Regions from separate parts of the Actinomadura luzonensis genome, predicted to be linked through region 2. Evidence: riboswitches for the same ligand, from Rfam matches in the RefSeq annotation. Region 2 holds a riboswitch; the other holds the start of a gene.
The links. A riboswitch is a leader RNA that binds a small molecule or an ion and turns the genes downstream of it on or off. The one in region 2 is predicted to bind thiamine pyrophosphate.
Positions count from the first base shown of each region.

Region 1: it holds a riboswitch for thiamine pyrophosphate, as region 2 does, so the genes downstream of both, MF672_RS11415 (purine-cytosine permease family protein) here and thiO (glycine oxidase ThiO) in region 2, are expected to answer to the same signal.

Region 1 covers NZ_JAKRKC020000001.1:2,375,675-2,382,754, forward strand. The annotation lists gene MF672_RS11385 (GOLPH3/VPS74 family protein) at 1-372, opposite strand, end outside; gene MF672_RS11390 (TenA family protein) at 396-1,001, shown strand; gene MF672_RS11395 (Fpg/Nei family DNA glycosylase) at 1,048-1,926, shown strand; gene MF672_RS11400 (MFS transporter) at 1,930-3,336, opposite strand; gene MF672_RS11405 (winged helix-turn-helix transcriptional regulator) at 3,428-3,853, shown strand; gene MF672_RS11410 (rhodanese-like domain-containing protein) at 3,850-4,173, shown strand; TPP riboswitch at 4,226-4,338, shown strand; gene MF672_RS11415 (purine-cytosine permease family protein) at 4,329-5,675, shown strand; gene MF672_RS11420 (methylated-DNA--[protein]-cysteine S-methyltransferase) at 5,638-6,210, opposite strand; gene MF672_RS11425 (ATP-binding protein) at 6,299-7,080, shown strand, end outside.
Region 2 covers NZ_JAKRKC020000002.1:2,986,401-2,993,480, reverse strand. The annotation lists gene metF (methylenetetrahydrofolate reductase [NAD(P)H]) at 1-38, opposite strand, end outside; gene MF672_RS44270 (polyprenyl synthetase family protein) at 172-1,242, shown strand; gene thiE (thiamine phosphate synthase) at 1,587-2,225, opposite strand; gene MF672_RS44260 (Rv2175c family DNA-binding protein) at 2,203-2,580, opposite strand; gene MF672_RS44255 (NAD(P)/FAD-dependent oxidoreductase) at 2,611-3,774, opposite strand; TPP riboswitch at 3,856-3,973, shown strand; gene thiO (glycine oxidase ThiO) at 3,964-5,229, shown strand; gene thiS (sulfur carrier protein ThiS) at 5,226-5,426, shown strand; gene MF672_RS44240 (thiazole synthase) at 5,419-6,174, shown strand; gene pknB (Stk1 family PASTA domain-containing Ser/Thr kinase) at 6,353-7,080, shown strand, end outside.

The DNA of each region.
Region 1 (7,080 bases), on a different contig from region 2:
CCAGCGCGTGACGGGGAAGAGGCCGAGCACCTTGCCGCGCTGCTCGCTCAGCACCCCGGCCTGGGCGAGCCTGGTGAGCAGCCGGTTGCGCAGCTTGGCCGACTGCAGGCGCTGCACCCACCAGGCGGGCTTGCGCTCCTTGCCGTCCTCGGCGACGCGGGCGAGCACGGCGTCCAGCTCGTCGTCGCCGAGCGGCTCGGCGCCGGACAGGACGAGCTTCTTGTCCGACAGCTCCACGCGCCCTTCGACGGCGAGCTCGGCCAGCAGCGCGCCCGCCAGCGCCGGGTCGAGCTGGACGGCGCCGACGAGCGGCTTGCCTTCGTCCTCGCTGTAGGCCAGCAGCAGGAGTTCCTCGGCGATCGTGACCTTCATGCCTCGACACTAACCTCCCAGTCATGAGCATCTCGGAAAAGTTGCACGCCCTCGGCGAACCGCTGCTGCGGGCGCAGCTCGACCACCCCACCGTGGCCGGGATCGCCCGCGGCGACCTGCCCGAGCCGGTGTTCCGGTCGTGGCTGGAGCAGGACTACCTGTTCCTGCTCGACTACGTGCGGGTCTTCTCCCGGCTGGCCTGGCAGGCGCCGGACGCGCACCTCGGCGACCTGGTGGACCTGGCGCACGCCACGTACCACGACGAGCTGAGCCTGCACCGCTCGCTGTCGGCCGGGTTCGGCGCCGACCTGGACGGGGCGGTCAAGGGGCCGGCGTGCGCGGCGTACACGTCGTTCCTGCTGGAGTCGGCGGCCGACTACGGGGAGGGGCTGGCGGCGCTGTACCCGTGCATGTGGGGCTATTCGCGCCTCGGCCGGCTCCTGGCGCAGGACCCGCCGGCCGAGCCCCGCTACCGCGCCTGGGTGGACACCTACGCCGACCCCGGTTTCGCCGCGCTGGCCGCGCGCATCGCGCAGCTCGTCGACGAGGCGGACCCGGATCCGGCGCGGGCGGAGGCGCTGTTCGTCCAGGGGATGGCCCACGAGCTGGCCTTCTGGGACGTGCCGTAGTTTCCACAGGCTGTGGACGGTCCGGCGGGCACCGTACCCTGGGAGCATGCCGGAACTTCCCGAGGTGGAGTCTCTGGCCCACTTCCTGCGCGAACGGGCGGTGGGCCGATCGATCATGGCCGTCGACGTCGTCGGCATCCAGGCGCTGAAGACGTTCGACCCGCCGGTCAGCGCGCTCGGCGGGCTGAGCGTCACCGGGGTGGCGAGGCACGGCAAGTTCCTCGACCTCGACTGCGATGGGCTGCACCTGGTCATCCATCTGGCCCGGGCCGGGTGGCTGCGCTGGCGCGACGACCTGTCGAACGCCAAGCCGGTGCGGCCGGGGAAGGGCCCGCTCGCGGTGCGGGTGCGCTTCGCGCCCGACGACGAGGGGCAGGCGCCGGGGTTCGAGCTGACGGAGGCGGGGACGCAGAAGCGGCTCGCCGTCTATGTCACGAAAAATCCGGACGAGGTGCCGGGCGTTGCCGCCCTCGGCCCCGACCCCCTCGACCCGTCCTTCACCGTCGCCGCGCTCAAGCGCATCATCGGCGGCAACCGCACCCAGATCAAGGGCCTGCTCCGCGACCAGAAGGTCATCGCCGGCATCGGCAACGCCTACTCCGACGAGGTGCTGCACGCCGCGAAGATGTCCCCGTTCAAGATCGCCGCGACCCTCACCGACGCCCAGATCGCCGACCTGCACGAGGCCATCGTCACCACGCTGGCCGAGGCGGTCGAGCGGGCGCAGGGCCTCGCGGCCAAGGACCTCAAGGCGGAGAAGAAGTCGGGCCTGCGCGTGCACAACCGGGCGGGGCAGCCCTGCGACGTGTGCGGCGACACGATCCGCGAGGTCTCCTTCGCCGACTCCTCGCTGCAGTACTGCCCCACCTGCCAGACGGGCGGCAAGCCGCTGGCCGACCGCCGCCTGTCCAAGCTGCTGAAGTAGCGCCTAGGGCACCGGCAGCGGCTGCCCGGCGCGCGGCCGGGCCGCCGCCCGCAGGCCGATCACCGCGATCACCGCGGCCACCAGCGTGGCCGTCACCGGCACGGCGAGCGCCGTGCGCAGCGCGGCCAGGCCCGCCTCCGGCGTGTCCGCGCCGCCCAGCGCGGCCACGTTCACGGCGGTGACCGCCGACAGGCCGAGCGCCGCGCCGAACTGGAACGACGTGTTGATGAGCCCGCCGGCCAGCCCCTGCTCGTGCTCGGCGATGCCGTCGGTGGCGACGATCGTCAGCGGGCCGTAGACGAAGGCGAACATCAGCCCGATCAGCAGCATCGACGGCAGCATGGCCGCGTACGCCCAGTCCAGGCCCACGCCGAGGAACAACGCGTAGGCCAGCAGCCCCGACAGCAGCCCGCCCAGCACCACCCGGGCGTTGCCGTACCGGTTGACCAGCCACGGCGTGAGCGTCGGCGCCAGCACCACGTCGGCGGCCGCCGCGAGCAGCGCGAGCCCGGTCTCGATCGCCGACCAGCCGCGCAGCTCCTGGAGGTAGAGCGTGAGGAGGAACTGGAAGCCGAAGAACGAGGCCGTGAGCAGGGCCGCCATGAGGTTCGTGCGGACCAGCGCGCCCGCGCGGAAGATCCCCATCCGGACGAGCGGGGCGGCCGAGCGCCGCTCGATCGCGGCGAACGCCGCCAGCAGGGCCAGCCCGCCGGCGAAGGCCGCGACGGTGAGCGGCAGGCCGTCGCCCGGGTGCTCCAGCCGGACGACGCCGTAGACCAGCAGCATCATCGCCCCCGTCACGGTGGCCGCGCCCGCCAGGTCGAAGCTCCGCGCAGCGGGCCGGCCGGCCGCGGGCGGCTCCTTGAGCAGGGGGATCGCGGCGAGCAGCAGCGCCGCCGACATCAGCACCGGCGCGAAGAACACCCAGCGCCACCCGACGGCGGCCAGCAGCCCGCCGATGACCAGCCCGAGCGCGAAGCCGCCGGCGGCGGTCCCCGCGTAGACCAGCAGCGCCCGGTTGCGCAGCGGGCCCTCGGGGAACGTCGTGGTGATCAGCGACAGCCCGGCCGGGGTCAGGAACGCCGCCGCGACCCCCGTCACGAACCGGGCCACGAGCAGCACCCAGCCCTCCTCGGCGAAGCCGCCCAGCCCGGAGAACAGCAGGAAGACCGTCAGCCAGAGCAGGAACATCCGGCGGCGGCCCAGCAGGTCGGCCGCGCGGCCGCCGAGCAGCATGAAGCCGCCGTAGCCGAGCACGTACGCGCTCACCACCCCGCTCAGCGCTCCGGTGGACAGGCCGAGGTCGGCCCTGATGGACGGCAGGGCGACGTTGAGCATGGCCACGTCGATGCCTTCAAGGAAGATCGCGCCGCACAACACGGCGAGCACGCCCCAGTGACGGGCAGGCATGGGAAACCCCCGGTTACTAATCGGCCTATCGGTTATCTCTGGTAACCGTCCACATCTTGGGCCAGGATGGGATGCCATGGAAGAAGGCACTTTGCCGGTACTCGGTTACTGCGAGAGCACCAAGGACGAGGACTACGACGTCCGCCAGTGGGACACCCGCGAGGACTGCGAGGTCCGCCAGATCCTCGACCGCGTCGCGGACAAGTGGTCCCTGCTGGTGATCGCCCTGCTCGACTGCAGCAGCCTGCGCTTCACCGAGCTGCGCCGCGAGATCGACGGCGTCAGCCAGCGCATGCTCAGCGTCACCCTGCGCCACCTGGAGCGCGACGGCCTGGTTACCCGCACGGTCCACCCCGTCGTGCCGCCTCGGGTGGAATACGCGCTGACGCCGCTCGGCCGTACCCTGCACGAGACCATCAAGTCCCTCGTGACCTGGACCGAGACGCACCAGCGCGAGATCGCCGCCGCGCGCGCCGCGTACGACGCGCGCCGCGCGGCGGAGACAATGGAGGCATGACCGTTCCTGAGACCGAGGCCAGCGCCGTTCCCGCAGACGCCTACCTGCTCGACGTCCGTGAGCAGGACGAATGGCTGGCGGGCCACGCGCCGGAGGCCGTGCACATCCCCATGACCCAGATCCAGGGGCGCGTCGAGGAGATCCCGGCCGACCGCACCGTCTACGTCGTCTGCCGGGTCGGCGGGCGCTCGCTGCAGGTCGCGGCCTGGCTCAACCAGCTCGGCCGCGAGGCCGTCAACGTCGGCGGCGGCATGCAGTCGTGGCAGGCCGCGCGCCGTCCCATGGTGAGCGAGACCGGCCAGGAGCCGTTTGTCGCATAACAGCCCCATATGGCGCTTCCGGCGCCGTTGAGGCATCATGAGGGCACAAACTACAGATCGTCGCGGGAGCTTGGGGCAACCAGGCTGAGAGGGCAGCTACCGCTGCTGCCGACCGCCTGAACCTGTCCGGGTAATGCCGGCGTAGGGAGTGAGCGATGACGCATGTCGCCGACGAAGTTCCGCTGACCCTCGAAGGAACCCCGCCCAAGACGCTGGGCGTCCTCGACCAGGGCGCCCTCTGGGCCAACCTCGGCGTCAGCCTGCTCGGCTTCTCCGGCGCGCTGTTCCTGCTCGACCCGCTCGGCGACGCCCCGCTCAGCCTGGCGGCCGCGCTCATGGCGGCCCTGGTCGGCAGCCTCATCGGCACGGCCATGGTGGGCCTGTCCGCCGTGCCGGGCACGCGGACCGGCAAGCCGGCCATGGTGCTGCTGCGCGGGCTGTTCGGGGCGAGGATCTCCTACGTGCCGACGGTGCTCAACATCGTGCAGATGCTCGGCTGGGGCGCGTTCGAGCTGTGGGTGATCGCCAAGGCGGCCACCGCGATCTTCGGCGGCGTGCCGTACCAGGTGTGGGTGCTCGTCGCGGGCGTCCTCACCACGGCGCTGACGATCTGGCCGCTCGGCTCGATCCGGCTGCTCCGCCGGTACGTGACCGCCGGCGTGATCGTGTCGATGGTGTGGTTCGCCTGGTTCTTCCTCAACGAGGCCCCGGCCCACGCCGGCGGCTCCTGGACCGCCTTCCCCGCCGCCGTCGACTACGTGATCGCGCTGTCGGTGTCGTGGGTGCCGATGGCCGCCGACTTCGCCCGGCACTCGCGCTCCAGCCGGGCCGCGTTCACCGGCGTCGTGGGCGGCTACACGCTGGCCCAGGTCGCCTGTCTCGGCCTCGGCGTGTACGCGGTGGCCATCGCGGGCTCGGCGGCGGTGACGGCCGACAGCACGGCGGTGTTCGCCCCGTTCGTGGCGGCGCCGCTCGGCGCGTTGTTCTTCGGCGTCCTGGTGCTGCGCGAGACCGACCAGTCGTTCGCGAACGTCTACTCGACGACGGTGTCCCTGCAGAACCTCATGCCGCGCGTGGACCGGCGGGTCTTCTCCGTCGCCATCGGCCTGCTGACCGTCGCGATCGCCCTGGTCGTGGACGTGACCTCCTACGGCGCGTTCCTCGGCGTGATCGGCGCGGTGTTCGTGCCGATGTTCGCGGTGCTGGCCGTCGACTACTTCCTCTTCGCCCGCTCCGGCCGCTGGGACACCGCCGAGGACGCCCCCTCGCGCTGGAGCATGCTGCTGCCCTGGGCGCTCGGCTTCGCCGCGTACTGGCTGACCACCTCGACGCCCACCCTGCCCGCCTGGGACGCTTTCTGGGCCGGCGCGCGCGCCGCGATCGGCTTCACCCGCGAGCCGTGGATGAACGGCGCGCTCGGCGCGGCCCTGGTGGCGGCGCTGGTGACGCTGCTGATCGGGCTGCTCAGCGGACGCCGGCCGCGGCCCGCCGTTCGACGTTGAGCAGGTGCTGCTTGGCGGCGAGGCCGCCCGCGTAGTCGCCGAGCGCGCCGTCCTCGCGCACCACCCGGTGGCACGGCACGATCACGCAGACGGGGTTGGAGGCCAGCGCGTTGCCGATCGCGCGCAGCGCGCGCGGCCGGCCGATGCTCTCGCCGATGCTCTCCAGCGTCGTGGTCGTGCCGTACGGCACCGCCATCGTCTTCTGCAGCACCGTGCGCGCGAACGGGGTGGCGAGCGACAGGTCGACCGGCGTGGCGAAGGCCCGCAGCCGCCCCGAGAAGTAGGCGTCGAGCTCGCGGCGCACCGGGTCGAGGCGGCGCGCGTCGGGGCCGATGAAGCGGCCCACGTTCCTGCTGATCAGCTCGAAGACGTCGTTCTCCGGCTCGAAGGAGCAGGCCACGATGCCCTTGGCGGTGACGGCCAGCACCTGGCGGCCCAGGGCGCCGTCGTAGGTGCCGAACGCGATGTCGGGCGTCTCTCCCCGGTAGGTGCTGGAGGTCACACGCAGCAGGGCGTCAAGGTCGCCGCTCGTCATGCCCGCACCCTCCAGGGAAATCGTCGTGACCGCAGCGTATCGGACGGATCGCCCGACGCACCCACCGCGCCACGTGCACTATGGAGGAGTGGGGGACCTATGGGCCGGTAGTGACGATGAGATCGCCCGCGCGGTGCTCGCCAGCTCGCCCAACGCCGTCGTGGCGGTCGACCGCGACCAGACCGTGCTGGTCTGGAACGAGGCGGCCGAACGGCTCTTCGGCTGGCCGGCGGCGGAGATGCTGGGGCGGCGGGCGCCGATCGTCCCGCCCGAGCTGAGCGCCGAGCACAACGCGGCGCTGGAGCGCGTGCGCACCGGCGGCCAGGTGTCGGTGCGCACCAAGCGCCTCGACAGCGGCGGCAGCCTGCTCGACGTGCGCGTGGACATCAGCGCGCTGCGCCTCGGCAGCGCCGTGGCCGGGTACGTGTGCGTCCACCACCTGGCGCGGGCCGACGAGGTCGCCAAGGAGCGCATGGCCCGCCGCGCCCGGCTGGTGCGCCGGCTGACCGACGTGGTGGGCGACCTCAACTCCGACCTGGAGCTGTCCGCCGTGCTCGACCGGATCTCGGCCAGCCTGACGGAGCTGACCGGGGCGGACGCCGGCGGGTTCGTGCTCATCGAGGGGGAGCGGCTGCGGCTGGTGAGCACGTACCAGCTGCCGGAGAGCATCCGCGGCACCACCACCGACCTGCGCACGAGCCTGGTGGACCGGCTTTTACGCACCGGCAAGACGGTGCTGCTGGAGTCGAGCGGCCTCGATGACCTGGTGTGGGCCCGGCTGGACGGCCTGCACACGATCGCGCTCGGCCTGGCCGCGGTCGGCGGGCGGCCCTACGGCGCGCTGTACGCGCTGTTCGCCCGGCGCACGCC
Region 2 (7,080 bases):
ACACGTCCGGGCAGGACGGAGGGTCGACCAAGCGCCATGGCCCAAGGTTACAGGCAGCGGCGGCGGTCGCGGAGGCCCCGCCGCGACCGCTCCCGCCCGGCCCGGCGGGGTTCACGTACCTCACCCCGGCCCCGAGCGGAAGCGCTCCGACCGGCCACTAGTCTCAAAGGCATGACCTCTGACGCCGTGAGCATGGACGTCCTGCGCACGCGGGTGGAGCGTGCCCTGGGCGCCTTCGTCGAGCACCGGCTCCCCGCCGCCGGCGACCCCGACTTCCAGCCGCTGCGCGCCGCCGCCGAGGACCTGCTGGCGGGCGGCAAGCGGCTGCGGCCCGCGTTCTGCTACTGGGGCTGGCGCGGCGCGGGCGGCGCGGACGACGACCCCGGCATCTTCACCGCGGCGGCCTCGCTGGAGCTGCTGCAGGCCAGCGCGCTCGTGCACGACGACGTGATGGACAAGAGCGACCTGCGCCGCGGCATGCCGGCGGCGCACCGCCGCTTCCAGGCCATGCACGAGAAGGCGGCCTGGCACGGCTCCCCCGAGCAGTTCGGCGAGGGCGCGGCGATCCTGCTGGGCAACCTGCTGCTCATCTGGTCGGGCGAGATGTGGCGCACCAGCGGCCTGCCGCGCGAGGCGCTGGAGGCGGCCCAGCCGGTGCACGACCACATGCGCACCGAGCTGATGTGCGGCCAGTACCTCGACCTGCTGGAGCAGGCCCACGGGGAGAACACGTTCGACTCGGCGCTGCGGGTGGCGCTGTACAAGAGCGGCAAGTACTCGGTGGAGCAGCCGCTGCGGCTCGGCCTCGCGCTCGCCGCGCGCAAGCTCACGCCCTGGATGGACGAGCTGTGCACCGGCTACGGGCAGCGCGTCGGCATCGCCTTCCAGCTCCGCGACGACATCCTGGGCGTCTTCGGCGACCCGGCGCAGACCGGCAAACCCGCGGGCGACGACCTGCGCGAGGGCAAGCGCACCATGCTCGTGGCCCGCACCCTGGCCGCCGCCTCCCCCGGCGCGGCCGCGGCCGTCCGGCGGCTGCTCGGCGACCCCCGCCTGGACGAGGACGGGGTGGCGACGCTGCGCGACGTCATCGAGGGCACGGGGGCGCTGCGCGAGTGCGAGGAGCTGATCGGCGTCTACCTGGGCGAGGCGCTGGACGCCCTCGCGCGGGCCCCGGTCACCGAGGAGGCCAGGGCGGCGCTGGAGGGCCTCGCGATCGCCGCCACCTCCCGCACCACCTGACCCGCACAAGCTGGACCGCCGCCGCCACTTCCGGCATCGCCAGACACGCGCCACCAAGCTGAAGCGCCGCCCCGTCCGGCCTGGCGGTCGCCGCCTCCCGCACCACCAGACCCCGCGAAAAACTGGAGCGCCGCCCCGTCCGGAGGGAGGGGGCGGCGCGTCGGGCAGAGGCGGGGTGCCGGCCGGAGTGCGGCCGGTGTGATGGGGCCGTGGCCCGGGTCGGTGGCCGGGCCGGCGGGCCCGACCGTGGTGGGGCCGGCTGTGGCGGGCCCGACTGTGGCGGGCCCGACCGTGGTGGGGCCGGCTGTGGGGGGCCGGAGTGCGACCGGCTGTGGGGGCTCCGGTCAGGCTGCCGCCAGCCGTTTGGCGAACTCGGCCGCGGCCGCGCCCGGGTCGTCGGCGTCGGTGATCGCCCGGACGACCACGACCCGGCGCACCCCGTACGACAGGACCTCGTCCAGGTTGCCGAGGTCGATGCCGCCGATGCCGAACCACGGCCGCGCCGTGCCCAGCCCCGCGGCGTGCCGCAGCAGCGGCGGGCCGGGGGCCGGACGGCCGGGCTTGGTCGGCGTGGGCCAGATCGGCCCGCAGCAGAAGTAGTCGACGCCCTCCTCCACGGCCGCGGCGGAAGCCTCGGCGGTGGAGTGGGTGGACCGTCCGATGACGATGTCGTCGCCGAGTATCTCTCGCGCGACCGTCACTGGAAGGTCGTCCTGCCCCAGGTGGAGCACGTCGGGACGGGCCGCGTAGGCGATGTCGGCCCGGTCGTTGACCGCCAGCAGCTTGCCGTGCCGGTCGCAGGCGTCGCGGAAGACTTCGAGGAGGGCGAGTTCTTCGCGGGCCTCCAGGCCCTTCTCCCGCAGCTGGATGATGTCCACGCCGTTGGCCAGCACCGTGTCGAGGAACTGCGCGAGGTCGCCGCGGTCGCGGCGGGCGCCGGTGCAGAGATAGAGGCGGGCGTCAGAAAGCGAGGGCCTGGGCACGCCGCTTGACCTCGGTGTGACGGCCGGCCCTGATCGCCTCGATGGGCGAGCCGGGCAGCGAGTCGTCGGGGGTGAAGAGCCAGCGCAGGGACTCGACGTCGTCGTAGCCGGCGTCCTGCAGCACGGTCAGCGTGCCCGGCAGGCCCTTCATCACTTCCTTTCCGTCGAGGAACACCGCGGGCACCTGCGGCCCGCCACTGCCCTCCCGGCGCACGCCGAGGAGCTTGTGGTCCTTGAGGAGTTGCTTGGCCCGCCCCATCGGAAGGTCGAGGCGCCGGGCCACTTCGGGGAGGGTGAGCCACTCGTCGACGAGTTGGTCGGTCTCCCGGTCGATCTGTGCAACAGAAAGCGTCACGGAACCACAACTACCACATGGCGTGCTTGCTCAAACAACACAATCCCGTAGGGGTACTTCTGGATCTACCAGGCGTTCCGCGTGGAGGCGGGCGCCCGCGTCGATGAGCCGGCGGCCCTGGACGAGGTCCCGGGGGCGGTCCACGGCGAAGACGGCGGCGAGGGTGTCGTCGGCGCGCAGCCAGACGGCCGACCACTTGCCCTCCGGGCCGCCGCGGTAGAGCAGGCGCTCGCCGGCCGGGTGGTGGCCCGCGTACTGGACCATGTGCCCGAACTGCTCGGACCAGAAGTACGGCACCGGGTCGTAGACGGCGTCCTCGCCGAGCAGGGCGGCGGCGGCGACCTCGGGGGCGTTGAGCGCGGTGTCCCAGTGCTCGACGCGGAGCCTGGCCTGGAAGCGGCGCGACCACCAGGCGGCGCAGTCGCCCACCGCGACCGTGCCGGGCAGCGAGGCGCGCAGCCGCTCGTCCACGACGACGCCGTTGTGCAGGTCGAGGTCGGCGTCGGCGAGCCACTCGACGGCGGGGCGGACGCCGATGCCGGCGACGACCACGTGCGCGTCCAGGAACTCGCCGCCGACCAGCTCGACGCCGCCCTCCTCGACGGAGTGGACCATGGTGTCCAGGCGCAGGTCGATGCCGTCGTACCAGCGTTCGGTGCGGGCGCCGATCTCGGCGCCGACGGCGGTGAAGAGCGGCGCGGGCCCGGCCTCCACGACGGTGACGTGGCAGCCGGCGCGGCGGGCGGCCGTCGCCACCTCGGCGCCGATCCACCCCGCGCCGATGACCGCGACGCGGGCGCCGGGCACCAGCGCGGCCCGCAGCTCGTGGGCGTCGTCCAGGGTGCGCAGGACGTGTTGCGGGCCGTCGCCGGGCAGCCTGACCGGGTCGGCGCCGGTGGCGATGACCAGGCCGTCGTAGCGCAGCTCGCCCTCGGTCGTCTCGACGGCTCCCGGGCGCAGCGCGGTGGCGGACACCCCGGGCCGGAAGGCGACGCGCAGCGCGGCGAGGTCGGTGTCGACGAAGGTGGTGTCGGACTCGCCCAGCAGCACGCTCTTCGTCAGGGGCGGGCGGTCGTAGGGGCGGTGGCGCTCCCGTCCGACCAGGGTGATCGTGCCGTCGAATCCGCGCCCGCGCAGCGCCTCGACCGTGCGCACGCCGGCCAGGCCCGCTCCCACCACCACGACATGGTTCACGACCAAGACCATAGACGGGCGCGCGGCCCGGCGGCGAAGGGGGGCGTGCGGGGACACGCCGGTGAGGTCGTAGGCTGTGGGCGTAAGACGCGCGGGAGTCCGGCCGTGACCGGGCTGAGAGGAAGGCTGCCAGCGGGCCTTCGACCGCAAGACACCTGATCCGGATCATGCCGGCGAAGGGAGCGCACGATGGACGCGAACGCAGGCGGCGCAGCCGCCGGGCTCTCCACTACGACCGCCGGGCTCTCCGGCGCGGGCGGCGGGCTCTCCGGGCTCACCGACGTGGTCGTGGGGGGCGGGGTCGTCGGGCTGTCCGTGGCGTGGCGGCTGGCGCGGGCCGGGCGGCGGGTGGCCGTGGTCGATCCGCGTCCGGCGCGCGGGGCCTCGCACGCGGCGGCCGGCATGCTGGCCCCGATCAGCGAGGTCACCTACACCGAGGCGCCGCTGCTGCGGCTCGGGATGGCGTCGCTGCGCCGCTGGCCGGCCTTCGCGGCCGAGCTGGCCGCCGACGCGGGCCTGCCCGCCACCGGGCCCGGGGTGGACCTGCGCGCGGAGGGGACCCTGGACGTGGCGTTCGGGGCCGACGACCTCGCGGCGCTGGACGAGCTGGCCGCGTTCATGGACAAGCTGGGGCTGCCGGTCGAGCGGCTGACCGGGCGCGAGTGCCGGCGGCTGGAGCCGATGCTGGCGCCGTCGGTGCGCGGCGGGCTGCTGGCGGCCGGTGACGCCTGGGTGGACCCGCGCCGGGTGACGGCGGCGCTGCTGGCCGCGCTGGAGCGGCTGCGGGTGCCGCTGGTCCGGGCCCGCGCCACCGGGCTGCTGCGCGAGGACGACACGGGAGCGGAGCCGCCGGGCGCGGGCAGGGTCGTCGGGGTGCGGCTGGAGGAGGGCGCGGGGCCGTCCGAGGTGCGGGCCGGGCGGGTGGTGCTCGCGGCCGGCGCCTGGAGCGGCGGCCTGGCCGGGGTCCCGGTGCGCCCGGTCAAGGGCCAGATCCTGCGCCTGCGCTCGCCGCGGCCGCTGCTCACCCGGTGCGTACGCGGCTCCGTCCACGGCTCGTCCGTCTACCTCGTCCCCCGGGGCGACGGCGAGCTGGTGGTCGGCGCCACCCAGGAGGAGCTGGGCTTCGACACCCGCGTGACGGCGGGCGGCCTGTACGAGCTGCTGCGCGACGCCAGGGAGCTGGTGCCCGGCGTCACCGAGCTGGAGCTGGCCGACGTGGTGGCGGGCCTGCGCCCGGGCACGCCCGACAACCTGCCGGTCATCGGCCCTGGAGGCGCGCCGGGGCTCGTCCTCGCCACCGGTCACCACCGGGGCGGCGTGCTGCTCGCGCCCCTCACGGCGGCCCTGGTCGCCGGGGAGAGCGGTGGCGAGGAGGCGGCCGAGCTGGACGCGCTGGGCGCGTTGTGCTCGCCCGCCAGGTTCCACGAGTCGGGGGGAGTTCAGGAGATCGCATGATTGTCCAGATCAACGGGGCCGCGCACGAGCTCGCCGACGGCACGACCGTGGCGCAGGCCGTACGGGCCCTGACCACGGCGACCACCGGGGTCGCCGTGGCCGTGAACGACGAGGTGGTCACGCGCGGCGCCTGGGAGACCACGGCGCTGCGCGACAGCGACCGCGTGGAGGTGCTGACGGCGGTGCAGGGTGGATGAGCTGATCATCGCCGGGGAGAAGTTCGCCTCCCGGCTCATCATGGGCACCGGCGGGGCGCCCTCGCTGGAGGTGCTCGACCAGGCGCTCGCGGCCTCGGGCACCGAGCTGACCACGGTCGCGATGCGGCGGCTCGACCCGGCGGCGCGCGGCTCGGTGCTGGACGTGCTGCGCGAGCGCGGCATCAAGGTGCTGCCGAACACGGCCGGCTGCTTCACCGCGGGCGAGGCCGTGCTGACGGCCCGGCTGGCCCGCGAGGCCCTGGGGACGAACTGGGTCAAGCTCGAGGTCATCGCCGACGAGCGGACGCTGCTGCCGGACCCGATCGAGACGTTCGACGCGGCCGAGCGGCTGGTCGCCGACGGGTTCGTGGTGCTGCCGTACATCGGCGACGACCCGGCGCTGGCCCGGCGGCTGGAGCAGGCCGGGTGCGCGGCGGTGATGCCGCTGGGCGCGCCGATCGGGTCGGGGCTCGGCATCCGCAACCCGCACAACATCGAGCTGATCGTCGAGGCCGCCTCGGTGCCGGTGATCCTCGACGCGGGCATCGGCACGGCGAGCGACGCCGCGCTGGCGATGGAGCTGGGCTGCGACGCGGTGCTGCTGGCCACGGCGGTCACCCGGGCGCAGCGGCCGGACCTGATGGCGGCGGCGATGAAGGCGGCGGTGTCGGCCGGGCGGCTGGCGCGGCAGGCCGGGCGCATCCCGCGCCGCCGCTACGCCGAGGCGTCCTCGCCCATGACCCCGTGACCCGTGACCCCATGACGACCCCGTGACCCCCGCGCCCTGCCCGTGACCCGGCCTTTCGTGGCACGGGTGGGACACAGCGGGGCCCGCGGGACTATGGTGCGTTCCAGGGGGCACGGCTCGGCATCGGTTTCGGGCGGCCGGGCCCTGCCGGTGCCAAAACGCCCGTAAACTCGGCGGGGTGGATACGACGACTGCGGACCCTCTGGTCGGGCGGCTCCTCGATGGACGCTATCGCATCGAGAGCCGGATCGCCCGGGGCGGTATGGCGACCGTCTACCTGGCGCTCGACGTGCGGCTCGACCGCACGGTGGCGCTGAAGGTCATGCACCGCTCGCTCGCCGAGGACCCCGCGTTCGTCAGGCGGTTCATCGGCGAGGCGAAGTCGGTGGCCAGTCTCTCCCACCCCAATGTCGTGCACGTCTTCGACCAGGGCACCGACAACGACGTCGTCTACCTGTCGATGGAGTACGTGCCGGGCCGCACGCTCCGCGACGTGCTGCGCGAGCGCGGCCGGCTGCCCGCCCGCGAGGCGCTGGAGATCCTCATCCCGGTGCTGGCCGCGCTCGGCGCCGCCCACCAGGCCGGCATGGTGCACCGCGACGTCAAGCCCGAGAACGTGCTGATGACCGACGACGGCCGGGTCAAGGTCGTGGACTTCGGCCTGGCCAAGGCCATCGAGGCGACGAACCAGACGCGCACCGGCGTGATGATCGGCACGATCGGCTACATGGCGCCCGAGCAGGTGCTCACGGGCGCGGCCGACGTGCGCAGCGACGTCTACGCGGCCGGCATCATGCTGTTCGAGCTGGTGACCGGGCAGCAGCCCTACGACGGCGAGACGCCCATGTCGGTCGCCTACCGGCACGTCCACGACACCGTGCCGGCGCCGTCGTCGCTGACGCCCGA